Regions from separate parts of the Enterobacter chinensis genome, predicted to be linked through region 2. Evidence: predicted binding sites of a transcription regulator. Region 2 holds the regulator's gene; each other region holds the start of a gene.
What was found. Region 2 encodes LexA, which represses DNA repair genes until DNA is damaged. Its sites were predicted from a motif close to TNCTGTATGTACATACAGNA; they were not measured.
Positions count from the first base shown of each region.

Region 1: the regulator LexA is predicted to act here: its motif matches at 7,480-7,499, upstream of metR (HTH-type transcriptional regulator MetR).
Region 3: the regulator LexA is predicted to act here: its motif matches at 8,065-8,084, upstream of PYW49_RS00805 (metal-dependent hydrolase).

Region 1 is NZ_JARDVI010000011.1:19,459-29,786, reverse strand. Features, by position in the region: gene pldA (phospholipase A) at 1-478, shown strand, start outside; gene recQ (ATP-dependent DNA helicase RecQ) at 569-2,398, shown strand; gene rhtC (threonine export protein RhtC) at 2,460-3,080, shown strand; gene rhtB (homoserine/homoserine lactone efflux protein) at 3,077-3,697, opposite strand; gene pldB (lysophospholipase L2) at 3,807-4,799, shown strand; gene yigL (sugar/pyridoxal phosphate phosphatase YigL) at 4,825-5,625, shown strand; gene PYW49_RS22845 (carboxylate/amino acid/amine transporter) at 5,708-6,607, shown strand; gene metR (HTH-type transcriptional regulator MetR) at 6,495-7,448, opposite strand; gene metE (5-methyltetrahydropteroyltriglutamate--homocysteine S-methyltransferase) at 7,564-9,825, shown strand; gene PYW49_RS22830 (dienelactone hydrolase family protein) at 9,886-10,328, opposite strand, start outside.
Region 2 is NZ_JARDVI010000009.1:60,246-70,573, forward strand. Features, by position in the region: gene PYW49_RS21930 (pirin family protein) at 1-383, shown strand, start outside; gene gntR (gluconate operon transcriptional repressor GntR) at 485-1,480, shown strand; gene gntK (gluconokinase) at 1,607-2,134, shown strand; gene gntU (gluconate transporter) at 2,138-3,478, shown strand; gene plsB (glycerol-3-phosphate 1-O-acyltransferase PlsB) at 3,597-6,017, opposite strand; gene PYW49_RS21955 (diacylglycerol kinase) at 6,172-6,540, shown strand; gene lexA (transcriptional repressor LexA) at 6,649-7,257, shown strand; gene dinF (MATE family efflux transporter DinF) at 7,321-8,658, shown strand; gene PYW49_RS21970 (CsbD family protein) at 8,779-8,988, shown strand; gene zur (zinc uptake transcriptional repressor Zur) at 9,056-9,568, opposite strand; gene PYW49_RS21980 (cupin domain-containing protein) at 9,684-10,172, shown strand.
Region 3 is NZ_JARDVI010000001.1:148,191-158,518, forward strand. Features, by position in the region: gene chbA (PTS N,N'-diacetylchitobiose transporter subunit IIA) at 1-35, shown strand, start outside; gene chbR (transcriptional regulator ChbR) at 65-883, shown strand; gene PYW49_RS00780 (6-phospho-beta-glucosidase) at 994-2,349, shown strand; gene chbG (chitin disaccharide deacetylase) at 2,361-3,110, shown strand; gene katE (catalase HPII) at 3,200-5,449, opposite strand; gene cedA (cell division activator CedA) at 5,536-5,892, shown strand; gene tcyP (cystine/sulfocysteine:cation symporter) at 5,941-7,332, opposite strand; gene PYW49_RS00805 (metal-dependent hydrolase) at 7,460-8,050, opposite strand; gene hxpB (hexitol phosphatase HxpB) at 8,151-8,822, opposite strand; gene PYW49_RS00815 (YniB family protein) at 8,971-9,507, shown strand; gene PYW49_RS00820 (fructosamine kinase family protein) at 9,544-10,328, opposite strand, start outside.

The DNA of each region.
Region 1 (10,328 bases), on a different contig from region 2:
AACGAACTACGAGCCACAGCTGTTCCTCGGTTTTGCAACGGATTATGAATTTGCTGGATGGACGTTGCGTGATGTTGAAGTGGGCTTTAACCATGATTCCAACGGTCGTTCCGACCCGACTTCCCGAAGCTGGAACCGCGCCTATACGCGCCTGATGGCGCAGAACGGTAACTGGATGGTGGAAGTGAAGCCGTGGTACGTGGTGGGCGAAACCGATGACAACCCGGATATCACCAAATACATGGGTTACTACCAGCTCAAAGTCGGCTACCAGCTGGGCGATGCCGTGCTCAGCGCCAAAGGCCAGTACAACTGGAACACCGGCTACGGTGGCGCGGAAGTGGGCTTAAGCTACCCAATGACGAAGCACGTTCGTATCTATACGCAGGTATACAGCGGTTACGGCGAGTCGCTTATCGACTACAACTTCAACCAGACTCGCATCGGCGTTGGCGTGATGCTGAACGATATTCTCTAGCCTGCTCGAATGTTTTTGCGTTAAACGTTGAAGTTTCTCTCTCAGGCGCTGAAAATAGCGCCTGTTTTATTTTTCGCATATGGGGTTAATGTGGCGCAGGCGGAAGTATTGAATCAGGAGTCGCTGGCTAAACAGGTTTTGCATGAAACCTTTGGCTATCAGCAGTTCCGCCCTGGCCAGGAAACCATCATTGAAACGGTGCTGGAAGGTCGCGATTGCCTGGTGGTGATGCCGACCGGCGGCGGTAAATCCCTCTGTTATCAGGTGCCCGCGCTGGTGCTTAACGGCCTGACGGTCGTGGTATCGCCTCTGATTTCACTGATGAAAGACCAGGTTGACCAGCTGCTCGCCAACGGCGTGGCGGCAGCCTGTCTTAACTCCACGCAAACCCGTGAGCAGCAGCAAGAGGTGATGGCCGGATGCCGCACCGGGCAGATCCGCCTGCTGTATATCGCGCCGGAACGCCTGATGCTGGATAACTTCCTCGACCATCTCGCGCACTGGAACCCGGTCCTGCTGGCGGTGGATGAAGCGCACTGTATCTCCCAGTGGGGACACGATTTCCGCCCGGAATACGCTGCGCTCGGCCAGCTGCGCCAGCGCTTCCCCGAGCTGCCGTTTATGGCGCTTACCGCCACGGCAGATGACACCACCCGTCTGGATATTGTTCGCCTGCTGGGGCTGAACGACCCTTATATTCAGGTCAGCAGCTTCGACCGCCCCAACATCCGCTACATGCTGATGGAAAAATTCAAGCCGCTGGATCAGCTCTTACGCTACGTGCAGGAGCAGCGCGGCAAGTCCGGCATTATCTACTGCAACAGCCGTGCGAAGGTCGAAGACACCGCCGCACGTCTGCAAAACCGCGGCTTTAGCGCGGCGGCCTACCATGCCGGGCTAGAGAACCACATCCGTGCCGACGTGCAGGAGAAGTTCCAGCGCGATGACCTGCAAATTGTGGTGGCGACGGTGGCGTTCGGCATGGGGATCAACAAGCCCAACGTGCGCTTTGTGGTGCACTTCGACATTCCTCGCAATATCGAATCCTACTATCAGGAAACCGGCCGTGCCGGGCGTGACGGCCTGCCAGCGGAAGCGATGCTGTTTTACGATCCGGCCGATATGGCATGGCTGCGCCGCTGCCTGGAGGAAAAACCGCAGGGACAGCTCCAGGATATCGAACGCCACAAGCTCAACGCGATGGGCGCGTTTGCCGAAGCGCAAACCTGCCGTCGTCTGGTGCTGCTCAACTACTTTGGTGAAGGGCGACAGGAGCCGTGCGGCAACTGCGATATCTGCCTGGATCCGCCGAAACAGTACGATGGGCTGATGGACGCGCGTAAGGCGCTCTCGACCATCTACCGTGTGAATCAACGCTTCGGGATGGGCTACGTGGTGGAAGTGCTGCGCGGTGCTAATAACCAGCGTATTCGCGACATGGGCCACGACAAGCTCCCTGTCTACGGTATTGGCAAGGAGCAGAGCCACGAGCACTGGGTCAGCATTATCCGCCAGCTGATTCACCTCGGCTTTGCCACACAAAACATTGCTCAGCACTCCGCGCTACAGCTTACCGAAGCGGCGCGTCCGGTCCTGCGCGGTGACATTGAACTGAAGCTCGCCGTGCCGCGCGTTCTCGCCCTGAAGCCGCGGGTGATGCAAAAATCGTACGGCGGCAATTACGACCGCAAGCTGTTTGCCAAACTGCGCAAGCTGCGTAAAGCCATTGCTGATGAAGAGAACATTCCGCCTTACGTGGTGTTCAACGACGCGACGCTGATTGAGATGGCCGAACAGATGCCCCTCAGCGCCAGCGAAATGCTCAGCGTCAACGGCGTCGGCACGCGCAAGCTGGAGCGCTTCGGTAAGGAGTTTATGGCGCTCATCCGTTCACATGCCGATGGTGATGATGAGGAGTAGTCAGCCGGGCGAAAAAGTGCCAGGATGATGACTCACTGAATTATTTCCCCGCGAGCTAATTATGTTAATGCTATTTCTTACCGTGGCGTTGGTGCACATCGTTGCGCTGATGAGCCCGGGCCCAGACTTTTTCTTCGTGTCACAAACGGCCGTCAGCCGCTCCCGCAAAGAGGCGATGATGGGCGTGCTCGGTATCACCATGGGCGTCATGGTCTGGGCGGCGGTCGCGCTGCTTGGCCTGAACCTGATTCTGGCAAAGATGGCCTGGCTGCATAACATCATTATGGTTGGCGGTGGCCTGTACCTGTGCTGGATGGGCTACCAGATGCTGCGCGGGGCGCTGAAGAAAGAAGAGAAAAAACCGGAAGAGCCAAAGGTTGAGCTGGCAACGGGCGGCCGCAGTTTTGTAAAAGGGCTGCTGACCAACCTGGCGAACCCGAAAGCCATTATCTATTTCGGCTCAGTATTTTCGCTGTTTGTCGGCGATAACGTCGGCGCGGGTGCGCGCTGGGGCATCTTCCTGCTGATCGTCGTTGAAACCTTTGCCTGGTTCACCATCGTGGCAAGCCTGTTTGCCTTACCGGCGATGCGCCGCGGCTATCAGCGCATCGCGAAGTGGATTGACGGCTTCGCCGGCGCACTGTTCGCCGGCTTCGGCATTCATCTCATCATTTCTCGCTAAGCATGACGCGCTGACGCAAGCAGCGCGCCAACCAGCATAAACAGCGAACCAAAGACTTTGTTCAGGGCCTTCATCTGCTTAGGCCCTTTAATCCACGCCGCAATCCGCTGCGCCAGCGTCGCGTAACCAATCATCACGATGATATCGACGATAATGGTGGTCGCGCCCAGTACCACGTACTGCATCACCTGGGGCTGATGCGGAACGATAAACTGCGGGAACAGCGCGGCGAGGAAGACGATGCTTTTCGGGTTGGTGAGGTTGACGAAAACCGCGCGTTTAAACAGATGGCCGCGGTTTTGCGTCTGAGCGAGCGTATTCAGGTTGATGGAGCCCGCCGCGCGCCACTGCTGAATACCCAGCCAGATCAGATACGCTGCCCCGGCCCATTTCAGCACCTCAAAAGCCAGTACAGAGCGGGAGAACAGGGTGCCCAGACCAATCCCGACCAGGACGATGTGAATGCCCAGCCCGGCCTGCAAACCGGCAATCGACGCTGCCGCACCGCGATAGCCGTGGTTGATGGAAGTGGTCATGGTGTTAATGGCGCCCGAGCCCGGTGAAAGGCTAAGGATGATGGATGTCAGCAGGTAAGCGAACCACCACTCGAAGGTCATTTGAAACTCCCGAATCGTCTGTTTTTATGCCACAATACGCTATTGTTGAGTCATTTTGTGACCGGTTACGAAAAAACGATATTCCTTGGCTTACGTGAGTGGAAACCCGATGTTTCAGCAGAAAAAGGACTGGGAAACACGAGAAAACGCATTTGCTGCTTTCTCCATGGGGCCGCTGACCGATTTCTGGCGCCAGCGTGAGGAAGATGAGTTTACGGGCGTCGGTGATATACCGGTACGCTTTGTGCGTTTTCACGATAAGAAAAATGACCGGGTCATCGTGGTCTGTCCCGGGCGTATCGAGAGCTACATCAAATACGCCGAACTGGCCTATGACCTGTTCCATCTGGGCTTCGATGTACTGATTATCGATCACCGCGGGCAGGGGCTTTCGGGCCGCCTGTTATCGGATACGCATCGCGGCCATGTGGATAACTTCAGCGACTACGTCGACGATCTCGCCGCGTTCTGGCAGCAGGAAGTCGAGCCTGGTCCATGGCGGAAGCGCTATATTCTGGCGCACTCTATGGGCGGTGCGATTTCAACGCTGTTTTTACAGCGTCACGAACATAAATGCGACGCCATTGCGCTCACCGCGCCGATGTATGGCATCGTCATGCGCTTTCCGGACTGGATGGTGCGTCATATTCTCGACTGGGCTGAGGGCCATCAGCGCATTCGTGAAGGCTACGCCATTGGTACCGGGCGCTGGCGGGCGTTGCCGTTTGCGATGAACGTGCTGACCCACAGCCGACAGCGTTATCGTCGTAACCTGCGTTTTTATGCCGACGAACCGCGCCTGCGCGTGGGCGGCCCGACATATCACTGGGTGCGGGAAGGGATCCTTGCCGGTGAGCAGGTTCTGGCGGGCGTCGCGAATGACGATACGCCAACGCTCCTGATTCAGGCTGAAGAAGAGCGTGTGGTGGATAACCGCATGCATGACCGCTTTTGCGAACTCCGCGCTGCCGCCGGCCACCCTTGTGAAGGGGGAAAACCGTTGGTCATCAACGGCGCGTACCATGAGATCCTTTTTGAAAAGGACGCTATGCGCTCAGTCGCGCTTAACGCCATCGTCGAGTTTTTCGACCGGCATAACTGATTTTCTATTGAGGTTAAATTTCCCTATGTACCAGGTTGTTGCATCTGATTTAGATGGCACGCTGCTTTCTCCCGACCACACCCTGTCGCCTTACGCGAAAGAGACCTTAAAGCTTCTGACCGCCCGGGGCGTGAACTTTGTGTTTGCCACCGGCCGCCACCACGTAGACGTAGGGCAGATCCGCGATAATCTTGAGATCAAATCGTACATGATCACCTCTAACGGTGCGCGCGTGCATGATACCGACGGCAACCTGATCTTTACCCACAACCTGGATCGCGATATTGCCGCCGATCTGTTCGGGGTAGTACATAACAACCCGAATATCGTCACCAACGTTTACCGCGACGACGACTGGTTTATGAACCGCCACCGCCCGGAAGAGATGCGCTTCTTCAAAGAGGCCGTATTCCAGTACTCGCTGTACGAGCCGGGTCTGCTGGAGCCGGAAGGGATCAGCAAGGTATTCTTCACCTGTGTAGACCATGAGGAATTGCTGCCGCTGGAGCAGGCAATTAACGCGCGCTGGGGCGATCGCGTTAATGTGAGCTTCTCAACGCTGACCTGTCTGGAAGTGATGGCCGGGGGCGTATCCAAAGGCCACGCGCTGGAAGCGGTTGCGAAACGTCTGGGCTTCGAGCTGAAAGACTGCATCGCCTTTGGTGACGGTATGAACGATGCCGAAATGCTTTCTATGGCGGGCAAGGGCTGCATTATGGAGAACGCGCACCAGCGCCTGAAAGACCTGCACCCGGAGCTGGAAGTGATCGGCACCAACGCTGACAACGCGGTACCGAAGTATCTGCGCAAGCTATTCCTTGAATAATCTTCATTTGATTATTTATCGCTCAGTTGTCAACTAAAGAGTTCGCTACAATGCCTGTCCTTCTTTCTGAGAGACAAGCATTGTGGCGCTACTCATTATCACCACTATCCTGTGGGCCTTCTCCTTTAGCCTGATTGGCGAATACCTTGCCGGTTCGGTCGACAGCTACTTCTCGGTGCTGATGCGCGTGGGGCTGGCGGCGCTGGTGTTCCTGCCGTTTCTGCGTACGCGCGGGCAATCGCTGAAAACGATTGTGTTGTATATGCTGGTGGGGGCGATGCAGCTCGGCATCATGTATCTGTTTAGCTTCCGGGCTTACGTCTACCTTTCCGTCTCTGAATTCCTGCTGTTCACCGTGCTAACGCCGCTCTATATCACGCTGATCTACGATTTGCTCAGCAAGCGCCGCCTGCGCTGGGGATACCTGCTGAGCGCGGCACTGGCGGTGATCGGCGCGGCGATTATTCGCTATGACAAAGTCAGCGATCACTTCTGGACCGGGCTGATGTTCGTCCAGCTCGCCAACATCAGTTTTGCCATCGGCATGGTGGGCTACAAACGCCTGATGGAAACCCGTCCGATGCCGCAGCATAACGCGTTTGCCTGGTTCTATATGGGCGCCGCGATTATCGCGGTGGCGGCGTGGTTTATGCTTGGTAACCCGCAAAAGCTGCCGACCACCTCCGTGCAGTGGGGCGTTCTGATCTGGCTGGGCGTTGTGGCATCAGGGCTGGGGTATTTCATGTGGAACTACGGCGCTACTCAGGTAGACGCCGGTACGCTGGGGATCATGAACAACGTGCATGTCCCGGCAGGGTTGCTGGTCAACCTCGCCATCTGGCAGCAACAGCCGCACTGGCCGAGCTTCATTATTGGGGGAACGGTGATCCTGGCTTCGCTGTGGGTCCATCGACGCTGGGTCGCTCCGCGCTCCGCACAAACGGAAGATGGTCGCACGCGTGGTTCCGCGCTGAGCGAATAAACGCCTCTGTAATCGGCTGACGCTGCTCGCCATCGCGCACGGCGGCGTACAGCCTGCTCCACAGTCCTTCACCCAGGGTTTTTGTGACCACCAGACCCTGGCGTTCAAAACTCTCCACTACCCAGTGCGGCAGCGCTGCGATACCCATTCTGGCCGCCACCATCTGAATCAACAGCAGGGTGTTATCCACGCTTTTCAGCTGCGGGCTAATGCCTGCCGGCTGCAGGAAGTGACGCCAGATATCCAGACGACTGCGCTGAACCGGGTAAATCAGCAGCGTTTCCGTCGCCAGGTCTTCCGGCGTGATGCGCGTTTTGGCTGCCAGCGGATGATCCGGCGCCAGCACCAGGCGCACTTCATAATCAAACATCGGCGAATAGTGCAGGCCGCTGCGCGGCAGAATATCGGACGTCATCACCAGATCCAGCTCGCCCTGCTGCAGTGAGGGCTGCGGGTCGAACGTCACGCCGGATTTAAAGTCCATCTCTACCTGCGGCCACTTCTGGCGGAAGTTCTCAAGCGCGGGGGTTAGCCACTGAATACAGCTGTGGCATTCAATCGCGATACGCAGTTTGGTCTGCTGCGGTTCGTTACACGCCTGCAGCGCGCTGGCGATCTGTGGCAATACCTGATTCGCCAGCTGCAGCAGGATCTCGCCCTGAGGCGTAAAGCGCAGCGGCTGGCTCTTACGCACAAAAAGACGAAATCCAAGGCGTTGTTCCAGATCGCTGAACTGGTGAGAAAGGGCGGACTGGGTCTGGTGCAGCGTGGCCGCCGCCGCCGCGAGCGAGCCGCAGTTCCGCAACGCTTGTAGCGTTTTCAGGTGTTTAATTTCGATCATGAAAGTCCTTCACTTCGCCATGAACATTTTGCGCTTGAGGAATATACAGTACCTGCCAATTATAGATGTGTAAACATCTGGACGTCTAAATAACGAATTTCACAAGGGGCACACCATGACAATCCGCAATCACACTCTCGGTTTCCCTCGCGTTGGCCTGCGTCGCGAGCTGAAAAAAGCGCAAGAAAGCTACTGGGCGGGTAACGCCACCCGTGAAGAGCTGCTGGCGGTGGGACGCGAGCTGCGCGCCCGTCACTGGGATCAGCAAAAACAGGCGGGCATTGACCTGCTGCCGGTGGGCGATTTCGCCTGGTACGACCATGTTCTGACGACCAGCCTGCTGCTTGGCAACGTGCCGGCTCGTCATCAGAACAAAGATGGATCGGTAGATATCGATACCCTGTTCCGCATCGGCCGTGGCCGTGCACCAACGGGGGAGCCAGCGGCAGCGGCGGAAATGACCAAGTGGTTCAACACCAACTATCACTATATGGTGCCGGAGTTCGTCAAGGGCCAGCAGTTCAGGCTGACCTGGACGCAGCTGCTGGATGAAGTGGACGAAGCGCTGGCGCTGGGTCATCAGGTGAAGCCCGTATTGCTGGGGCCAGTCACCTACCTGTGGCTGGGTAAAGTTAAAGGCGAGCAGTTTGACCGACTCAGCCTGCTGAAGGATATTCTGCCGGTCTATAAACAGGTACTGATTGAGCTGGGGAAACGCGGCATACAGTGGGTACAAATCGACGAACCTGCGCTGGTGCTCGAACTGCCCAAGGTTTGGCTCGATGCCTTCAAACCGGCGTATGAGGCACTCACCGATCAGGTAAAACTCCTGCTGACCACCTATTTCGAAGGCGTGACGCCAAACCTGAAAACCATTACCGCGCTGCCGGTTCAGGGCCTGCACGTTGACCTCGTACACGGTAAAGATGACGTGGCGGAACTGCATAAGCGGCTGCCAGCGGACTGGCTGCTCTCTGCCGGTTTGATCAACGGCCGTAACGTCTGGCTTGCCGATCTCACTGAGAAATACGCCCAGATTAAGGACATCGTTGGCAAACGTGAGCTGTGGGTGGCCTCTTCCTGTTCTCTGCTGCACAGCCCGATCGATCTGAGCGTCGAAACCCGTCTGGATGCCGAGGTAAAAAGCTGGTTTGCCTTCGCCCTGCAAAAGTGCGAAGAGCTGGCCCTGCTGCGCGACGCGCTGAACAGCGGCGACACGGCGGCAATAGCAGAATGGAGCGCACCGATTCAGGCGCGCCGTCACTCGGCTCGCGTCCATAACCCGGCGGTGGAAAAACGCCTGGTGGCCATCACCGCCCAGGACAGCCAGCGTCAGAGCCCGTATGAAGTGCGCGCCGACGCGCAGCGCGCCCGCTTCAACCTGCCTGCGTGGCCGACCACCACAATTGGTTCCTTCCCGCAGACCACCGAGATCCGCGGCCTGCGTCTGGATTTCAAAAAAGGCAATCTGGATGCGAATCACTACCGCACCGGTATCGCCGAACACATCAAGCAGGCGATTATCGAGCAGGAACGTCTGGGTCTGGACGTGCTGGTGCACGGTGAGGCCGAGCGTAACGACATGGTGGAATACTTCGGTGAACATCTGGACGGTTTCGTGTTTACCCAGAACGGCTGGGTGCAGAGCTACGGCTCCCGCTGCGTGAAGCCACCGGTGGTTATCGGTGACGTCAGCCGCCCGGAAGCGATCACCGTGGAGTGGGCGAAATACGCGCAGTCCCTGACGGACAAGCCGGTGAAAGGCATGCTCACCGGTCCGGTAACGATTCTTTGCTGGTCCTTCCCGCGTGAAGACGTGACCCGTGAAACCATCGCGAAGCAAATTGCGCTGGCATTGCGTGACGAAGTGGCCGATCTCGAAGCCGCAGGCATTGGCATCATCCAGATTGACGAACCGGCGCTACGCGAAGGCTTGCCGCTGCGCCGCAGCGACTGGGATGCGTATTTACAGTGGGGCGTGGAAGCGTTCCGCATCAACGCCGCGGTCGCGAAGGACGACACCCAGATCCACACCCACATGTGTTACTGCGAATTTAACGACATCATGGATTCGATTGCCGCGCTGGACGCTGACGTGATCACCATCGAGACCTCGCGTTCAGACATGGAACTGCTGGAGTCGTTTGAAGAGTTCGACTACCCGAATGAGATTGGACCGGGCGTGTACGACATTCACTCCCCGAACGTGCCGAGCGTGGAGTGGATTGAAGCCCTGTTGAAAAAAGCGGCTCAGCGCATTCCGGCAGAACGCCTGTGGGTGAACCCGGACTGCGGACTGAAAACCCGCGGCTGGGCGGAAACCCGCGCAGCGCTCGCCAACATGGTGAAGGCGGCGCAGAACTTGCGTCAGGGTTGAGGCGTTAGTTCACTTCCGTTATGTAGGCCCGGCAAGGCGTAACCGCCACCGGGCTTTTTTTTACACTTTCTTCCCGCCGTACTGACTAAACCACGCCAGCATTCTCTGCCAGCCATCTTTGGCTGATTCAGCGTGATAGCTCGGACGATAATCGGCGTTAAACGCATGCCCGGCATCCGGGTACACCACAATCTCTGCCTTTGCATTTGCTGCACGGAGCGCATGGCGCATGGTCTCTACCGAATCCAGCGAAATACCGGTGTCCTGACCGCCGTACAGCCCTAATACCGGGGCATTTAACTCAGTGGCAATATCAACGGGATGTTTCGGTGAATTCAGCGTTTTTTCACCCACCAGTTTGCCGTACCAGGCGACAGCGGCTTTGAGTTGCGGGTTATGCGCGGCATACAGCCAGCTAATGCGTCCGCCCCAGCAGAAACCGGTGACCAGCAGGCGGTGTGGATCGCCCCCGTTGCGCGCCGCCCAGCTGGCGACGTGATCGA
Region 2 (10,328 bases):
ACCCGAGCAAAACGGAAAAACTGCACCTGTATCAAATCTGGATCATTCCAGAAGAAACCGGTATCACGCCACGCTACGAGCAGCGCCGCTTTGATGCGAAACAGGGCAAACAGCTGGTACTGTCCCCGGATGCGCGTGAAGGTTCCCTGAAAGTACATCAGGATATGGAACTGTACCGCTGGGCGCTGGCGAAAGATGAACAGTCTGTGCATCAGATTGCCGCTAACCGCCGCGTGTGGATCCAGGTGGTGAAAGGTGAAGTGTCCATCAACGGCACCAAAGCGACAACCGCCGATGGTCTGGCTATCTGGGATGAGCAGGCGCTCTCCGTTCATGCCGACAGCGAAAGTGAAATTCTGCTGTTTGACCTGCCGCCGGTGTAATAAATCATAAATAAATGCCCATCCTTCCCTATGACAGGGGAAGGATGGGCTTTGTCCGTGATAAACTGAGAAAATCTCTCACTTCAAGATTTCTCAGGACGATGAAAAAGAAACGCCCCGTACTTCAGGATGTCGCCGATCGCGTCGGTGTGACCAAAATGACGGTCAGCCGTTTTTTACGTAACCCGGAACAGGTTTCCGTGGCGTTACGTGGCAAGATTGCCGCTGCCCTTGATGAACTGGGTTATATCCCCAACCGTGCACCCGATATTCTCTCCAATGCGACCAGCCGTGCGGTGGGGGTCCTCCTGCCTTCCTTAACCAACCAGGTTTTCGCCGAAGTCCTGCGCGGTATTGAAAGCGTCACTGACGCTTTTGGTTATCAGACCATGCTCGCCCATTACGGTTATAAGCCGGAACTGGAAGAAGAACGTCTGGAGTCCATGCTTTCCTGGAACATTGACGGCCTGATTTTAACCGAACGTACCCACACTGCCCGCACGCTCAAAATGATTGAAGTCGCCGGCATTCCGGTGGTGGAGCTGATGGACAGCCAGTCGCCGTGCCTCGACATCGCCGTGGGCTTTGATAACTTCGAAGCGGCGCGTCAGATGACGGCGGCAATCATTGCCCGCGGGCATCGTCATATTGCCTATCTGGGTGCGCGTCTTGATGAACGTACTATCATCAAACAGAAGGGATACGAGCAGGCAATGCTCGACGCGAACTTAACCCCGTACAGCGTGATGGTGGAGCAGTCCTCTTCCTATACGTCGGGTATTGAGCTGATGCGTCAGGCACGACGCGAGTATCCGCAACTGGACGGTATTTTCTGTACCAACGATGACCTTGCGGTCGGCGCGGCGTTTGAGTGTCAGCGTCTGGGGCTGAAGATCCCTGATGATATGGCGATCGCCGGTTTCCACGGCCACGACATTGGGCAGGTGATGGAGCCACGTCTGGCAAGCGTCCTGACCCCGCGTGAACGTATGGGCCGTATTGGCGCAGAACGCCTGCTGGCGCGCATTCGTGGCGAGACGGTTACCCCGAAAATGTTAGATTTAGGTTTCACCTTGTCACCGGGTGGATCTATTTGAACTGACAAATTTGAAGTAGCTCACACTTATTCACTTCGCGCACGTTTGGATATTGCTTCTCTTTTGCCCCGGCAGGACAATGTTACCGATAACTGTTACCCGTAACAATTGACTGAGGGACACCCTTTGAGCACGACTAATCATGATCACCACGTCTACGTCCTGATGGGCGTTTCCGGTAGCGGGAAATCAGCCGTGGCCAGCGAAGTGGCGCATCAACTCCAGGCTGCGTTTCTGGATGGTGACTTCCTCCATCCGCGCAGCAACATCATGAAAATGGCCTCCGGCGAGCCGCTGAACGACGACGACCGCAAACCGTGGTTGCAGGCGCTGAATGACGCCGCGTTCGCCATGCAGCGCACCAACAAAGTCTCCCTTATTGTCTGCTCTGCGCTGAAAAAAACCTATCGCGACCTGCTGCGTGACGGCAATCCGAACCTCTCTTTCATCTACCTGAAAGGGGACTTCGAGGTGATTGAAAGCCGCCTGAAGGCGCGTAAAGGTCACTTCTTCAAAACTCAGATGCTGGTGACGCAGTTCGAAGCGCTGCAGGAGCCGGGTGAAGATGAGAAAGACGTCTTAGTGGTTGATATCGATCAGTCACTGGAAGGTGTTGTAGCCAGCACCATCGAGGTCATTAATAAAAGGCAGTAAGTTTTGAGTACATTAACGCTAGTTTTGACAGCAGTGGGTTCCGTATTGCTGCTGCTGTTTTTAGTGATGAAGGCACGTATGCACGCCTTTGTTGCTTTGATGGTGGTTTCTATAGGTGCAGGTCTCTTTTCTGGGATGCCGCTCGACAAGATCGCTGCGACGATGGAAAAAGGGATGGGAGGCACGCTGGGCTTCCTGGCGATTGTGGTCGCACTTGGCGCGATGTTTGGCAAGATTTTGCACGAGACGGGCGCAGTCGACCAGATTGCCGTCAAAATGCTGAAATCCTTTGGCCACAGCCGCGCGCACTACGCGATAGGTCTGGCGGGATTGATCTGCGCGCTGCCGCTGTTCTTCGAAGTGGCCGTTGTGCTGCTGATAAGCGTCGCGTTCTCCATGGCGCGCCATACTGGCACTAACCTCGTGAAGCTGGTTATTCCACTGTTTGCGGGCGTGGCGGCAGCCGCAGCGTTTCTGCTGCCTGGGCCTGCGCCGATGCTGCTCGCCTCCCAGATGCACGCTGACTTTGGCTGGATGATCCTGATTGGCCTGTGCGCGGCGATCCCGGGGATGATTATTGCCGGCCCGCTGTGGGGCAACTTCATCAGCCGTTACGTTGAGCTGCACATTCCGGATGACGTCACCGAGCCGCACCTGGGCGAAGGCAAAATGCCATCCTTCGGCTTCAGCCTGTCGCTGATCCTGCTGCCGCTGGTTCTCGTGGGTCTGAAAACCATCGCCGCACGCTTTGTGCCGGTAGGGTCTTCTGCCTACGAGTGGTTTGAGTTCATCGGCCACCCGTTCACGGCGATCCTGGTGGCCTGTCTGGTGGCGATTTACGGCCTGGCGATGCGTCAGGGGATGCCGAAAGACCGGGTGATGGAGATCTGCGGTGCAGCGCTGCAGCCTGCGGGGATTATCCTGCTGGTGATCGGTGCAGGCGGCGTGTTCAAGCAGGTACTGGTGGATTCTGGCGTGGGCCCGGCTCTGGGTGAAGCGCTGACCGGTATGGGTCTGCCGATTGCGGTAACCTGCTTTGTGCTGGCTGCGGCGGTGCGTATCATCCAGGGTTCCGCAACTGTGGCGTGTTTAACCGCCGTGGGTCTGGTGATGCCGGTGATTGAACAGCTGAACTACTCTGGTGCGCAGATGGCCGCGCTGTCTATCTGTATCGCGGGCGGTTCGATTGTGGTCTCCCACGTCAACGACGCAGGCTTCTGGCTGTTCGGTAAATTCACCGGCGCCACCGAAGCACAAACCCTGAAAACCTGGACGCTGATGGAAACCATCCTCGGCACGACGGGTGCGATTGTCGGGATGATTGCCTTTACGCTGCTGAGCTAAATGCGGTGAGTTAATAAGGCTTAAAAATAAGGCCCGGTAGCGTTAGCGCTCACCGGGCCTTTATATTATGCAGAACAACAGGCCGGGAAAGGTGAAACCACCTCCCGGCATTTTATTGTCACTCGTCCTGAGTGGCGCTCTCAATCGTCAAACGCACATCCGAGGTGATCAGCTCTGCCAGCATCTGGTATACCTTCAGCGTCTCTTCCGGCTCGGCATCGCCCGTATCACTGATGAAGCCTTCGTCACGCAGCGTCAGAACCAGAGAACTGAAGACCGCTTTGTCGAAGAATTCAGGGGCGTTAATGCCGTGCAGAACAGACAGGCGCTGTGCCAGCGTCCGGCTCTCTTTTTCCAGCGTACCGCGGTTGATCGACGGGTTTGCACTCAGCAGCCAGAACGTAATGGCGTAGCGCTGCAGCGTTTCGCGCGCACCGGCTGCCAGCAGCTGCAGGGTACGGGAGCGTGACGGATTGATGTGCAGCTCATCATTCGTGACGGTGATTAGCCCCTGACGACGCAGTTCCTCCGTCAGTTTATCCAGCTCGCCTGCCAGCTCATCTTTGCTCCAGCGCAGGAACAGCTCCGCTTTCAGCATCGGGTAGAGCGTATCAACGTGACGCAATAGCTCCTGACGCGAGATGCGGCGATGCTGGGTGATGATGGCCGCCATAAGCGACGGCAGCATCAGCATATGGGTGATGTTGTTGCGGTAGTACGTCATCAGCACTGCCTGCTCACGCGGCAGAATGATGATGTCGCCGATCGTGTCCTTTTCGACTTCAAACTTGTTCATCTGCAACGCGTGATCGATAAGCTCACTGGCGGTCGCAGAAGGCACGGTTGAATCAACCGAATACGGCACGTTGCGCATCATATCCAGATAGCAATCCAGCTGCTCTGTGAGCTGTTCACGGGTCAGCGAGCGCTGACGCGAAGCCAGAAGCGCCGTACAGCACAGGTTCATGGCGTTAGCCGCACCGGCGTTGTTAATGCGCACCATCAGCTCGGACGCAATGCCGTTAACCGTTGGCGTCAGCCAGGCCGGACGAATCGCTTCGATAGGATCGATGGACTCGCGCCACTCCGGTACGTGATGGTTCAGATACGTCATCAGCGGCATCGGCTCGCCAAAGTTCACGTAGCCCTGGCCCAGGTTGCGTAACTTACTCAAGCCACGCAGCATCTGCGGCAGGCTCTCTTTCTCTTTGGTCGCCCCACGCAGCTCTTTCGCGTAAGTACCCACTTCCATCACATGCTCATAGCCAATGTAGATTGGCACCAGCGTGATAGGACGAGTCCCGCCGCGCAGCATGGCCTGAATGGTCATCGACAGCGTGCCGGTCTTCGGATCGAGCAGACGTCCGGTACGTGAACGACCGCCCTCGACGAAGTACTCAACGGAATAGCCGCGGCTGAACAGCTCGCCCAGATACTCACGGAAAACGGTGGAGTAGAGCTTGTTGCCCTTGAAGGTACGACGGATAAAAAAGGCGCCCAGGCGGCGGAAAATCGGACCTGCTGGCCAGAAATTCAGGTTGATGCCGGCAGCGATGTGCGGCGGTACCAGCCCCTGGTGATAGAGCACATAAGAAAGAAGCAGGTAGTCCATGTGGCTGCGGTGGCAGGGAACATAGACAATTTCATGACCGTCATGCGCCAGCTGGCGTACACGCTCGGCGTTATGAACGTTGATGCCCTGGTAGAGGCGGTTCCAGGTAAAGCCGAGAATACGATCGGAAAGGCGAATCATCTCGTAAGAGAAGTTCGCTGCGATCTCTTCCATCAGCGCAATGGCGTTCTGCTGCGCTTTCTCATGTGAAATTTTCTTGCTGCGCGCTTCGTCTTCAACGGCGCGGGCAATCGCTTTGGAAGCCAACAGCTTGTTGAACAGATCCTGACGCGCCGGGAGACGCGGCCCAACGGCAGCCAGACGCTGACGAGCGAAGTGCATACGCGCCACGCGCGCCAGTTTTTGCGCGATGATCTTGTCGGTGCCATGCTCGTCCGCCATTCGACGCAGCGAAACGGAAGGAGAGAAGCGCACAAAGCTGTCGCGTCCCAGCCAGGAGACCGCGAAGAACTTCTGGATGCCGTTAAGCATGCGCAGAGGTGGATTCTCTTCACCTTTTTCACGACCCGGGCGGCGACCAAACATCACCGATACCGGCACCATCTGCACATCCAGGTCAGGATTGCTGCGGTGCAGGTCCAGATAGTCATGGAACAGCTTGATGGACTCTTCTTTTGGCGTGTAATAGGTAAACACGCGAGGTCCACCATGAATGAACACGTAGCGCGGCAGCAGAGTGCCGTCAACTTCCAGCGGTTCAAGCGGGTCAGGTAAATCATGCGCCAGACACTGGGCGCGAAGCGTCAGTAAGTCTGCCTTCGAGTTATAAGGCAAAACGTACATAATAGGACGTGACGTATCGAGCCCCAATTCCAGCGCGGGTTCTGCTGGGATAGACTTGCTTTTTACCAGGATGCTTAATGGTAAATTAAGTAATTTGTAGTAAATTCGTGGCCAGCCGGACATAAACGATGTAAAGCCTCTGGTTAATAATGCAATTGCGGCGCAAGGATAACAGAAAGCGCGCAAAATTTCTGTTGTTACCCGTCATACTTAAGGCGGCAGCGAAACGCGCTGCTCCTGTAGTTACTGACGCTATTTCCAATAAAAGGTTCTTTTAATGGCCAATAATACCACTGGGTTAACCCGAATCATCAAAGCCGCCGGCTATTCCTGGAAAGGTTTCCGTGCCGCGTGGATCAATGAAGCCGCCTTTCGCCAGGAAGGCGTCGCCGCTATCATCGCGGTGATTATCGCTTGTTTCCTTGATATTGATGCGATAACACGCGTTCTTCTGATCGGCTCCGTGCTTCTGGTGATGATAGTGGAAATTCTTAATAGCGCTATTGAGGCTGTTGTTGACCGTATAGGTTCTGATTTCCACGAGCTCTCTGGCCGGGCAAAAGACATGGGCTCTGCTGCCGTGTTGCTGGCGATTATCACCGCCGTTATCACCTGGGTCACGCTGCTTTGGTCACATTTCCGATGAGCCTCGAGGAATAATTAAGTCCCTGGTTTTTTGTGCAGTTTTTGGTTCCAAAATCGCCTTTGACTGTATATACTCACAGCATAACTGTATATACACCCAGGGGGCGGAATGAAAGCGTTAACGACCAGGCAGCAAGAGGTGTTTGATCTCATCCGGGATCATATCGGCCAGACGGGTATGCCACCCACGCGTGCGGAAATCGCTCAGCGTCTGGGCTTCCGTTCTCCGAATGCTGCCGAAGAACACCTGAAAGCGCTGGCGCGTAAGGGCGTGATTGAGATTGTTTCGGGCGCGTCCCGCGGTATCCGCCTGCTGGTGGAAGAAGAGACGGGCATTCCGCTGGTGGGGCGTGTTGCTGCAGGTGAGCCTTTACTGGCACAGCAGCATATTGAAGGCCACTACCAGGTCGATCCAGCCATGTTCAAACCGAGCGCTGATTTCCTGCTGCGCGTAAGCGGTATGTCGATGAAAGACATCGGCATTCTTGACGGCGATCTGCTGGCGGTTCACAAAACGCAGGATGTGCGCAATGGCCAGGTTGTGGTCGCACGCATCGATGACGAAGTCACCGTCAAGCGTCTTAAAAAACAGGGTAACACCGTCCAGTTGTTGCCTGAAAACAATGAGTTCTCCCCGATTGTGGTGGATCTCCGTGAGCATAATTTCTCTATCGAAGGACTGGCGGTTGGGGTCATTCGCAACGGTGAATGGCTCTAATCTCTTCCTGACAGGCTACGGCTCCGCTGTAGCCTGATTCATTTCCTGCTCCCGGTATTTTTCATGTCACTGCTGACGGCATCAGATAAGGCATTGTGGCGTCTTGCTCTGCCGATGATTTTCTCCAACATCACCGTACCCTTGCTGGGTCTGGTCGATACTGCTGTTATTGGTCATCTTGATTCCCCTGTTTATCTTGGCGGCGTGGCCATTGGCGCGACGGCAACCAGCTTCCTGTTTATGTTGCTGCTCTTTTTGCGCATGAGTACCACCGGACTTACCGCACAGGCTTATGGTGCAAAAGATCCGTTGCGTCTGGCTCGCGCGCTGGTGCAGCCGCTGATACTTGCGCTTGGTGCGGGTGCGTTAATCGTTTTACTGCGCGCTCCCCTGATTGACCTTGCGCTCCATATCGTGGGCGGCAGCGAGGCGGTACTGGAGCAGGCGCGACGTTTCCTTGAAATCCGCTGGCTCAGCGCGCCCGCCTCGCTGGCAAACCTGGTCCTGCTGGGGTGGCTTCTGGGCGTACAGTATGCCCGTGCGCCAGTGATTCTGCTGGTGGTGGGTAACCTTCTCAACATTGTGCTGGATATCTGGCTGGTGATGGGTCTGCACATGAACGTGCGGGGTGCGGCACTGGCGACTGCGATTGCAGAATACGGGACCTTTATTATTGGTCTGTGGATGGTCTGGCGTGTTCTGGCGATGCGCGGGATCTCCCTTGCGCTGCTTAAAACCGCATGGCGTGGGAATATCCGTAAGCTGCTGGCGCTCAACCGTGACATCATGCTGCGCTCGCTGCTTCTTCAACTCTGTTTCGGCGCGCTGACGGTTTTCGGGGCCCGGCTGGGGCCAGAAATTGTCGCGGTCAACGCGGTATTGATGACGCTCCTGACCTTTACTGCCTACGCACTGGACGGCTTTGCCTATGCGGTTGAAGCGCATTCTGGACAGGCATACGGTGCGCGCGAAAGCGGGCAGCTCCAGGATGTGTGGCGGGCAGCCTGCCGTCAGTCGGGACTGGTCGCGCTGGCGTTTGGTCTGGTTTACGCCTGTTTTGGCCAGCAGATCGTTGCGTTACTCACCTCTCTTTCTTCACTGCGCGAGCTGGCGAGCCATTACCTTATCTGGCAGGTGATTTTACCGGTGGTCGGCGTCTGGTGTTATCTCCTGGACGGCATGTTTATTGGTGCGACGCGCGGAGCCGAAATGCGTAACAGCATGGCTGTCGCTGCGGCAGGGTTTGGCCTGACGCTGCTGACGCTCCCGTGGCTTGGTAACCACGGTTTATGGCTGGCCCTTGCCGTCTTCCTCTCGCTGCGGGGGATATCGCTGGCTTTTATCTGGCGGCGCCACTGGCGGAACAATACCTGGTTCCCCTCGCGTCACGATATATCGTGACGGTTAAAGATTCCGAATATGAAACCAACTGCCGAATCCTTAACTACAATAATCATTACGTCCAGCAGAAAAGAACGTAACGGACGTTACGACCCGACGCTTAACTAAGAGGACACGATGATGAATAAAGACGAAATCGGCGGCAACTGGAAGCAGTTCAAAGGTAAAGCGAAAGAACAGTGGGGTAAGCTGACTGATGACGATATGACCGTCATTGAAGGTAAACGCGATCAGCTTGTTGGTAAAATCCAGGAGCGTTACGGCTACGCAAAAGACCAGGCGGAAAAAGAAGTGGGCGACTGGGAAAAACGCAACGACTACCGCTGGTAACCGGGCTATACCCGAAGTACAAGGAAGTACACTCTGAGGCGGCCATGAGCCGCCTTTGCTTTTGCTGCTAACGCGGCTTTTTCTTCACGAGAATAGAGTGGTCGTGCTGACATGCATCCTGATGACGACAGGCTTCCACTTCCACGCACGCTGAGCACAGCCCGTGTGCTTCAATCACGTTATGACGCAGGGCAAAGCCCATTTTAGCGGCCAGCGAATGCATAATGTCTTCCACGCCTTCCGCGCCTTCTTCTTTCACCGCTCCACAGCGATCGCAGATAAACATCGCCGATGTATGCGTAGGCTGATCGAACAGATGGCACAGCACATAGCTGTTTGTGGACTCCACTTTATGCACGAACCCTTGTTCCAGCAGGAAATCCAGCGCGCGATAGACCGTCGGTGGCTTCGCCTGCGGCTCGCTTTCGCGAAGCAGGTCGAGCAGGTCGTAGGCACTGATGGCGCCCTGCTGCAGGCTCATCAGACGTAAGACTTCAAGGCGCTGCGGAGTCAGGCGCACATTGCGTTGCGCGCACAGCTTTTCGGCCTGCGCTAACAGCTCTTTTGTGGACTTATCCATTTAGCACCCCGGATGTTATAGGACGGAAAACCCTCACTTTATCATGTTCTGGTAAAAACACCGAGATCCGCCAGTCTGTGCTATACCTGACCCATCGCAAACCGGGAAATAAACAATGAAAAGACCTGACTGTATTCGGCACTGGCGCGACGTAGAAGGCGCGGATGATTCGACCTATCCAGACAGTGATGAGCTGTTTGCTATCGGTGCACCGCTCGCTCGCAAGCTTGGGCTCGGGCGCATTGGCATCCATCATGAGCGTTTGCCGCCAGGACGCAGAACGTCCTATCCCCATGCGGAAAGCGACGAAGAAGAGTTCATTTACGTGCTTGAAGGCTACCCTGAAGCCTGGATTAATGGCTATTTGTGGAAACTTGAACCGGGCGACAGCGTAGGGTTTCCCGCCGGAACCGGTATCTGCCATACCTTTATCAACAACACGGATGAAGAGGTTCGGTTACTGGTCGTTGGCGAGGCCAACAAGAAGCACAACCGCATCTACTACCCGCTCAACCCCGTGTATGCCGCCACGCGTGAGGATCGCTGGGTCGACCATCCTCCCCAGTTTTTTGGACCGCATGATGGAAAACCTGGGAAAAAATAATTTCCTCTTCTATAAATATTGAGGGCCGTCACAAATTATAACAGGCCGTAAGGGAGTTTTACTTAGGGATAGAAATAGCGGGTCTTTTACTACTTATTCACAGCAATAGTTCGTTCCTGTTTGGGTGATAACAGACAGGGGTTATTTCATAACAGA
Region 3 (10,328 bases), on a different contig from region 2:
CGGAGCTAATCGAGCTTCACGAGAAGATGCAGTAAGTCAGGCTGAGTGGCAGGAGGTCAGCACGATGGAAATTAAAACCGCACTTGAGCAGCAGCTGTTTAATGGCAAGAATTTTCACGTGGTTATCTACAACAAGACGGAAAGCGCCAGTGGTCTGCACCAGCATGACTACTACGAGTTCACGATTGTTCTGACCGGTCGCTACTACCAGGAGATCAACGGCAAGCGCGTTCTGCTTGAGCGAGGGGATTTTGTCTTCCTGCCGATGGGATCCCATCACCAGAGCTTTTACGAATTTGGTGCGACCCGCATTCTGAACGTGGGCGTCAGCAGACGCTTCTTTGAGAAGCACTATCTGCCGCTGGTGCCGTTCTGTTTTGTGGCGTCCCAGGTCTATCGGGTCAAAAACGAGTTCATGACCTGGATTGAAACGGTTATTGCCTCGCTTAACTTCCGCGACAATGAATTTGATGAGTTTATTGAAACGGTCACCTTCTACGTGATGAACCGACTGCGTCATCATCGTGAAGAGCAGCAGGTGACGGATGATATCCCGCAATGGCTGCGCAGCACCGTTGAACTGATGCACGATAAGGGTCAGTTCAGCGAAAACGCGCTGGAAAATATGGTCTCTCTGTCGGGGAAATCCCAGGAATATCTGACCCGTGCGACGCAGCGTTATTATCGTAAAACGCCCGTGCAGATTATTAATGAAATCCGCATTAACTTTGCCAAAAAACAGCTGGAAATTACCAACTATTCTGTCACCGATATTGCTTATGAGTCCGGTTACAGTAGCCCCAGCCTGTTTATAAAAACCTTTAAGAAATTTACCTCATTCACACCAAACAGTTACCGGAAAAATTTGACGGTAATTAATTAGTACCTGGCGAGTTCATTCGCCACAAATATTGCCTTGATTGCTTGCCCAAATAGCGGGAAGAGTCCGCTATACCTTGCAGGCGATTAACCTGATACACGAAGGGAGATGTTATGCAAAAGAAATTAAAAGTCGTGACCATTGGTGGCGGCAGCAGCTATACCCCGGAATTACTGGAAGGTTTCCTGAAACGTTATCATGAATTACCGGTCAGCGAATTATGGCTGGTTGACGTTGAGGAAGGTCAGGAAAAACTGAATATCATTTTCGACCTGTGCAAACGAATGGTTGAAAAAGCCGGTGTACCCTTGACCGTGCATAAGACGCTCGATCGTCGCCAGGCATTAAAAGACGCTGACTTTGTGACCACCCAGCTGCGCGTGGGCCAGCTCAAAGCGCGTGAACTGGACGAACGCATTCCCCTGAGCCACGGTTATCTGGGGCAGGAAACCAACGGCGCGGGCGGCTTGTTTAAAGGTCTGCGCACCATTCCGGTCATTTTCGACATCGTCAAAGATGTGCAGGAGGTCTGCCCGAGCGCGTGGGTGATTAACTTTACCAACCCGGCCGGGATGGTGACCGAGGCGGTTTATCGCCACACCGGGTTCAAACGGTTTATCGGCGTCTGTAATATTCCGATTGGCATGAAGATGTTCATTCGTGACGTACTGGAACTGACCGACAGCGACGATCTCTCCATCGATCTGTTCGGCCTGAACCACATGGTGTTTATTAAAGACGTTATCGTGAACGGAAAATCGCGTTTTGCCGAACTGCTCGACGGTGTGGCTTCCGGCCGCCTGACTGCCGCATCGGTGAAAAATATCTTCGACCTGCCGTTCAGCGAAGGGTTGATCCGCTCCCTGAATCTGCTGCCATGCTCTTATCTGCTCTACTACTTCAAGCAGAAAGAGATGCTGGCTATCGAAATGGGCGAGTACTATAAAGGCGGAGCGCGTGCACAAATAGTACAGAAAGTTGAGAAACAGCTGTTTGATTTGTATAAAGATCCGAACCTGAACGTCAAACCGAAAGAACTTGAGCAGCGCGGCGGGGCCTACTACTCCGATGCCGCATGTGAAGTCATCAACGCCATTTACAATGACAAGCAGGCGGAGCACTACGTTAACGTGCCGCATCACGGTTACATCGACAACATCCCGGCTGACTGGGCCGTTGAGATGACCTGCATCCTGGGGCGCGATGGCGCAAAACCCCATCCGCGCATCACCCATTTTGATGATAAGGTCATGGGTCTTATTCACACCATCAAAGGCTTTGAAGTGGCTGCCAGCAACGCGGCGCTAAGCGGTGAACTCAATGACGTGCTGCTGGCGCTGAACCTTAGCCCGCTGGTGCATTCTGACCGCGATGCGGAGCAGCTGGCCAGGGAGATGATTCTGGCGCATGAAAAATGGTTGCCGAACTTTGCCGCCACGATCGAGAAGCTGAAGTTCAAACAGCACTGAGAGGATGCACAATGGAAAACCTGCTGATCGTTAATGCCGATGACTTTGGCCTCTCGAAAGGCCAAAACTACGGCATTATTGAAGCCTGTCGCCGGGGGGTTGTGACCTCTACAACGGCTTTGGTTAATGGTGAAGCGGTTGAACACGCGGCGCAGCTGAGCCGCGAAGTGCCAGCGCTGGGCGTCGGCATACATTTTGTGCTGACGCTCGGGATGCCGCTTTCGCCGATGCCTGGCCTGACCCGCGAAGGACATCTGGGCAAGTGGATTTGGGAACTGGCGGAGCAGGGCGCTCTGCCGCTTGATGAGATTACCCGCGAGCTGGAGTGTCAGTTCAACCGCTTTGTTGACGTGTTTGGTCAGGCACCGACGCACATCGACAGCCATCACCACGTGCATATGATCCCGGCGATTTTCCCGATTGTCGCGGCGTTTGCTCAGCGCAAAGGCGTGGCGATGCGTGTGGATCGCGAGATACGCGGGTTGCCGGAGTGCGCGGTGACAACCACAGCGGGGTTCAGCAGCGCGTTTTATGGCGATGAAATCGACGAAGCGCTGTTCCTGAAGGTGCTGGATGATTCCGCCGCCCGTGGTGAAACGTCGGTGGAAGTGATGGCGCATCCTGCCTTTGTGGATAATACCGTGCGTAAGAGCGCCTACTGCTGGCCGCGTCTGGCGGAGCTGGATGTGCTGACGTCGGCCTCGCTGAAATACGCGATTGCCGAGCGTGGGTATCGGTTGGGGACTTTCGGGGATCTTTAAGACAAAGCCCGGTGGCGGCTTCGCCTTACCGGGCCTACAAAACCAGTCGAAATGTAGGCCGGGTAAGCGCAAGCGCCACCCGGCTTTTTTCACGCTGGGATCTGGTCAATCTTACTGCTGCGCGACCAGACGCGGTGTGCGGCGAGCAAATCAAACAGCTTCGTCATAAACGCATTATCAACGTTATCTCCTTCGACAATGCCGTCCTCACCTTGTTCGGCCACCTTCAGCTGCGCTTTAAACTGTCGCGCATCGCCGGACAGCGCGATCGGCTTAAGGTGCTTATAGGCTTCCAGCAGGTAATAAACGGCGTCACCGTTGTTCAGCAGGCTGGCAATATCCCCGCACGGCACAATCACCGCATCAACGGTCAGCGACGGCGCACCGGCAAAGGTCGCTGCCACCGGCAGCACGGAGCCGTCATCGGCGGTCACTTCACCCATGCGCGAATAGAGCAGTTTGGCGTGCACGCCCTGGGTTTTCAGCGCCTGCATGATCCCCAGCACGTCGCTGGCGCGGGTTTTGTCGTTCAGCAGGATGGCGACTACGCGGCCCTTAATCGAGCCACCCGGCACCGCATACAGGCTCAGCGACGGATCTTTCTTCACGCCGTTAACCTCTTTTGGCGGAGCCAGGTTGCGCTGTTCATCGGTCAGCGTAATACCCAGGTTATCCGCCACGCTCTGGGCAAGCTGAATATCAATATGCGCTAGCTGATCGACCACGCGCTCGCGGATGTATGTGCGTACCACTTTGCTAAGCTCAAAGCTGAAGCCGCCGATAATGTGCTGCTGCTCAATCGGCGTCTGGCTGTTCCAGAACAGGCGCGGGTGGGCGTAATACTCGCCGAATGACGGGCTGCGTTCGCGAATTTTGTTGCCATCGATACGCTCCTGATACGACTCGAATCCACCGCGTTTTGGTCCGGGAGGGGTTTCACGCGGCCAGTTATCGTTGATGGAGTTCGGTTCATAGTTGGCCGGGTTGGTATCAATATCCTGACGGTGCATCCCGTCACGCTGGAAATTGTGGTACGGGCAGGTTGGCCGGTTAATCGGAATTTCGTGGAAGTTCGGCCCGCCAAGACGACTGATCTGCGTATCGGTATACGAGAACAAACGTCCCTGTAAGAGTGGGTCGTTGGTGAAATCCAGCCCCGGCACGATATGCCCCGGGTGGAACGCGGCCTGCTCGTTTTCGGCAAAGAAATTATCCGGGTTGCGGTTGAGCACCATTTTACCCACCAGTTGAACCGGCACCAGCTCTTCCGGGATCAGCTTCGTCGGGTCCAGAAGATCGAAATCGAACTTAAATTCGTCCTCTTCCGGAATGAGCTGCAGGCCCAGTTCATACTCCGGGAAGTCACCTGCTTCAATGGATTCCCACAGCTCGCGGCGATGGAAGTCCGGATCGCGCCCGGTCAGCTTCTGCGCCTCATCCCATACCAGGGAGGCTTTACCCGCAACGGGCTTCCAGTGGAAACGGACAAACGTGGCTTTTCCCTCGGCGTTGATCAGACGGAAGGTATGAATACCAAATCCCTCCATCGTACGATAACTGCGCGGAATGCCCCGGTCTGACATCGCCCACATCACGTTGTGCAAGGTTTCAGGCTGCAGGGAGACATAGTCCCAGAAGGTGTCGTGCGCACTTTGTCCCTGCGGTATGGCCCAGTGGGGCTCCGGTTTTACCGCATGGACAAAGTCAGGAAATTTATGCGCATCCTGAATGAAAAACACCGGGGTGTTGTTGCCTACCAGATCGAAAATACCTTCTTCGGTATAAAACTTGGTGGCAAAGCCGCGGATATCGCGCACCGTGTCTGCTGAACCCGCGCCACCCTGCACGGTGGAGAAACGCACGAACACCGGGGTGATTTTATCCGGGTCGGAGAGGAAATCCGCTTTAGTGATCGCTTTCAGGCTCTTGTATGGCTGGAAGTAGCCGTGCGCAGCGGAACCGCGCGCATGGACGATGCGTTCCGGTATCCGTTCGTGATCAAAATGGGTGATTTTTTCCCGCAGGATAAAGTCTTCCAGCAGGGTTGGCCCACGCGTCCCCGCCCGCAGGGAGTTCTGATCATCTGCGATGCGTACGCCCTGATTGGTGGTGAGCGCAAAACCTTCGCCGCCTTTACGGTGCGGCTCAAGGGATTTCAGCTTCTCGTTCCCGGTGTCCGGGGATTTCATACTTCCCGGTGCGGTAGGCTGTTCGCCAGGGGCGGAAGGGCCAGGGGAGGGGCGGTGAGAGCCGTCTGAAGGGGCGAGAGAGTCCATGCCCGGTTGAGATTCTTCAGTGCCATGAATGGGTGATTGATGTGTTTTATCTTTGTTCGACATTGCACGATTCTCCTTGATTCATTGCTAAAAACCCTATTAAGGATAGAACAATGTCGCGAGATGGCTCGCGAACTAAGAGTTTTCACATGCCGTCCTTAACGAAAGGAGCCATCTCACCCACTCGGTGCGCGACGGAAGGCTGCAGGATCGGCTATCATAGGATTTTCCTGCTTCAAGAATTTGCTTTAGTGAACCAGTCGCTTATGAAACCTCTTCGTCAACAAAACCGCCAGGTTATTAGCTATGTGCCCCGCGTTGAGCCCGCGCCGCCTGACCATGCCCTGAAAGTGGAGGGGTATCGCGATGTCTGGCAACTGCGGGGTAAATTCGTGGCCTTTGTGCTGATCGGCGAACATTTCCGCCGCTCTCCCACTTTTACAGTGCCGGAAGCGGCGCAGCGGTGGGCGATGCAGATCCGCCAGGATGAAGAGGTTGAAGAATAACAGCCATAAAAAAACCGCCATCAGGCGGTTTTTTTATTTCTACAGTGATTAACGGTGCGCCAGCTCGGCGTCGTCTTCACTTTCCAGAATCGCTTTGTCAGTCTGCTTCAGCCACTGGCTGGTCAGCGTTCCGGCGGTCATTGAGCCGCTGACGTTCAGCGCAGTACGGCCCATGTCGATCAGCGGTTCAACGGAGATGAGCAGGGCGACCAGCGTGACCGGCAGACCCAGCGCAGGCAGAACAATCAGCGCGGCGAAGGTTGCGCCACCGCCAACACCCGCAACGCCTGCGGAGCTTACGGTAACAATCCCGACCAGCGTGGCAATCCATACTGGATCCAGCGGGTTGATACCCACCGTCGGGGCGACCATCACGGCCAGCATTGCCGGGTACAGACCCGCACAGCCGTTCTGACCAATGGTCGCGCCAAAGGAGGCAGAGAAGCTGGCGATGGATTCAGGCACGCCCAGACGACGGGTTTGCGCTTCAACGTTCAGCGGAATAGACGCGGCGCTGGAACGGCTGGTGAAGGCAAAGGTCAGTACCGGCCAGACTTTACGGAAATATTTCAGCGGGCTGACGCCGTTCACGCCCAGCAGGATACCGTGCACCACGAACATAATGCCCAGGCCCAGATAAGAGGCGACGACGAAACTACCCAGCTTAATGATGTCCTGCAGGTTAGAGCCGGCAACCACTTTGGTCATCAGCGCCAGGACGCCGTAAGGGGTTAACTGCATCACCAGACGAACCAGCTTCATCACCCAGCTTTGCAGGGTATCAATTGCGGTCAGCACACGTTCGCCTTTTGGCGCGTCGTCTTTCAGCAGCTTCAGCGCCGCCACGCCGAGGAACGCGGCGAAAATGACTACGCTGATGATGGAGGTTGGGCTCGCGCCGGTCAGGTCAGCAAACGGGTTCTTCGGAATGAAGGAGAGCACCATCTGCGGCACGGTCAGATCAGCCACTTTACCCACATAGTTGGTTTGAATCGCGGTCAGACGCGCCGTTTCAGCGCTCCCCTGAACCAGACCTTCGGCAGTCAGGCCAAACAGGTTGGTCACCAGCACACCCACCAGCGCGGCAATCAGCGTGGTAAACAGCAGCGTACCAATGGTCAGGAAGCTGATTTTACCCAGCTGAGTTGCGTTATGCAGGCGCGCAACGGCGCTCAGAATAGAGGCGAACACCAGCGGCATAACGATCATCTGCAGCAGCTGGACATAGCCGTTACCGACAATGTTGAACCACTGAATAGAATCTTTCAGAACTGGATTATCGGAGCCATAAATCGCCTGTAATGCCAGACCAAATACGACACCCATGGCCAGACCAACCAGCACTTTTTTCGCCAGGCTCCACTGTTTGTGGCGCGCCTGCGCGAGAAGCAATAGCAATACAACGAACACAACGACGTTCGCGATGAGTGGAAAATTCATCCCCGTTCTCCTGATTTATTATCGGGTCGGTTTTTACCGATCCTGTTGGCGGAAGGTTAGCAGAAGTGTGATGTAGCGCTTATATCCAAATGGAATGGGTTATGACAAACGGGATGATTTTGTCGGTTTACTGTTCAATCTGGTGATGAATGAAGCGATTAAACTGAAATTGCAGCGAATTAATCATCTGGGAAGACCAGCGGACTGCACTGTTTTCGGGCAATGTTTGTGGCATCCAGACGGCGTAAGCAAACAGCGCCATGCACAGCGCGCGCTCAAGCTGGTTACCTTTCTGAGGAGCAAGGATGGGAAAACGGAAACGCCAGCGGCAGGGCCACAGCAGCGGCACGCCCGCAGGCGTGAGCATATCGGCGAGAATATGGCTTAAATAACCCAGCACCATTCCCTGAATGGCATCGGCGGGCACTATCCAGCTATCGGGCACTTTTAAATAGAAGAGCGTCAGCAGGCCAAACACGGCCAGCAGACTGTGCGTAAACCCCCGGTGGCCGAACGCGCGGGCAATGGGTTTCGACACCCACTTCAGGCGCTGACCGAGGAAGGATTTGGGGTGGTCAATATCGGGCAACAGACAGGTCAAAACGGCGGAAGGGACAATATGCCACCAGTCCCCCTGCGCCAGCACAGGAGTGAGTTCAGCGTTTTTGGCAAATACTGCGCACGCAATAGAAAAAAGCAGGTGGCCTTCCGCCGTCATGATAAAACCCACAAAACTGTCAATTCATACAGTATAGGGTTTTTATACAGTAGGCGGAAGAGGTGACGGTGTAACTGTTTGTCACAAACCGGAGGGGACGTTAACCGCCCTGCAGGTGCTGCGCCGTGAGCTCTGCCAGTGAAGTGAGCTTCACATCGGCAAGGGCAAACCGGGGATCGTGGCGGCCTTCTTCCGCAGGCACCACAATGGAGCGCATCCGCGCGGCTTTCGACGCCACCATACCGTTAACGGAATCTTCCAGAGCAACACAGTTGAGCGGATCAAGGCCCAGCTTAGCGGCGCAGTCCAGATAGACCTGCGGGTGGGGTTTGCTGTAAGGCAGTTTTTCAGCGGACGCCAGGGCGTCGAAACTGTCGCGCAGTTCAAACATGGTGAGCACTTTTTCCAGCATATGCAGTGGTGAAGCCGAGGCCAGGCCGACCTTCAGCCCCTGAGCTTTGCACAGCGCAACAGCATCACGTACGCCGGGCAGCAGCGGCTTGTTCTCTTCTACCAGCGAAATGGCACGGCTGATAATGCGTGCGGTCACTTCATCGCGACCGGGTCCAACCCATGGCTGTTGGGCAAACCACAGTTCAACCACCATATCGATGCGCAGACCCAGCGTATCAGGAAGTTCATTACGGCGGTTGATATCAACGCCAAGGCTGGCCATGACGTCCAGTTCGGCGCGATCCCACAACGGTTCGGAATCGATCAGTAATCCATCCATGTCAAAAATTGCGGCAAGAATTTGGCGCGGTGTCGACATCACAACGTCTCCTTATCCAGGGTGTTCGACAGACGATAAGTGCTAAGCACACTCTGCAATTTAGCATATTGCTTTTAAAGAGCGGGCGAAATTGATGACCAGCAGGTAGACTTAGGCACAAATAACGCGTCTTTATGAAGAGGAACTGATGACGTATCAACAAGCTGGACGCATCGCGGTCTTAAAACGTATTGCTGGCTGGGTGATTTTTATTCCTGCCGTCATTTCTACGCTGATTTCAGTGCTCAAATTTATGTACGATCACAGCGAAAAACAGCCGGGTATCAATGCGGTAATGCTTGATTTCGCTCATGTCATGATTGAGATGATGCGTTTTAATACGCCATTTTTGAATGTCTTCTGGTTCAACTCACCCACCCCGGATTTTCAGCATCAGTTGAATATCGGCTTCTGGGTGATTTACGCCCTCATCTTTGTCGCCCTGGCCCTGCAGGCCTCTGGCGCGCGAATGAGCCGCCAGACGCGCTTTTTACGCGAAGGCGTTGAGGACCAGTTAATTCTGGAACAGGCCAAAGGCCCGGAAGGAATGAGTCGGGAGCAGATTGAATCCCGTATTGTTGTTCCGCGTCATACCATTTTCCTGCAGATTTTCCCGCTCTATATCCTTCCCGTGCTCATCATTGTGGCGGGATATTTCTTTTTCTCACTGCTCGGTTTTCTGTAATCGATAAGGGTGGCGGTAAGGCCACCCGTTCTCTTCTCAGGCGGCAAGCATGCGTTCCAGCGCCCGCTGCGCGTTAACAAGGTGTTCACCGCCAAAAAGAATGGCACGGTTCATCAGCGTATAAAGCTGGTATACCGGTTGGCGATCGAGGAAACCGGGCGGTAGGGGGGAAACAGACTGGTACCCGTCGTATATTTGCGGTGGCTGCTCAGGGTGTAGCGGCAGCATGGCAAGATCGCACTCTCTGTCACCCCAGTAGCAGGCCGGGTCGAAGATGTAGGGGCCGTTGGGACCCAGCGCGCAATTATCGGACCACAAATCGCCGTGAAGCAAAGAGGCCTGAGGCTGGTGGGATGCCAGACGCTGTTGAACATGCTCGACGATGGCATCAATATTGCCAAACTCAAGCCCTTTCTCAGCGGCCAGCTCAAGCTGCCAGCCAATGCGCTGCTCGGCAAAAAACGTCGACCAGCGGCGCTGCCAGGCGTTGGGCTGTGGCGTGGTGGAGAGGTCGTTGTCAAAATCGAGACCAAACTGCGGCTGGTCGCTCCATTGATGCAGGCGCGCTAACTGTTGACCGAGAATGAAAGCATTGTGGGCATCCAGCGGGCGGGCAGGGAGATATTCCATGACCAGAAAACTGTAGTCGCGGTCGCTACCCACGGCCAGGACCTGCGGGACGGTCACCGTTTTACTGCGCGACAGTAGCTCCAGCTGGTCGGCTTCGGCGGTAAATATTGGGAGCAGCTCTCGCTCGTCGCATTTAACGAAAAGATCGCGCCCAGCGTAGCGTAAATGCCACGCGGCATGGATCTCACCGC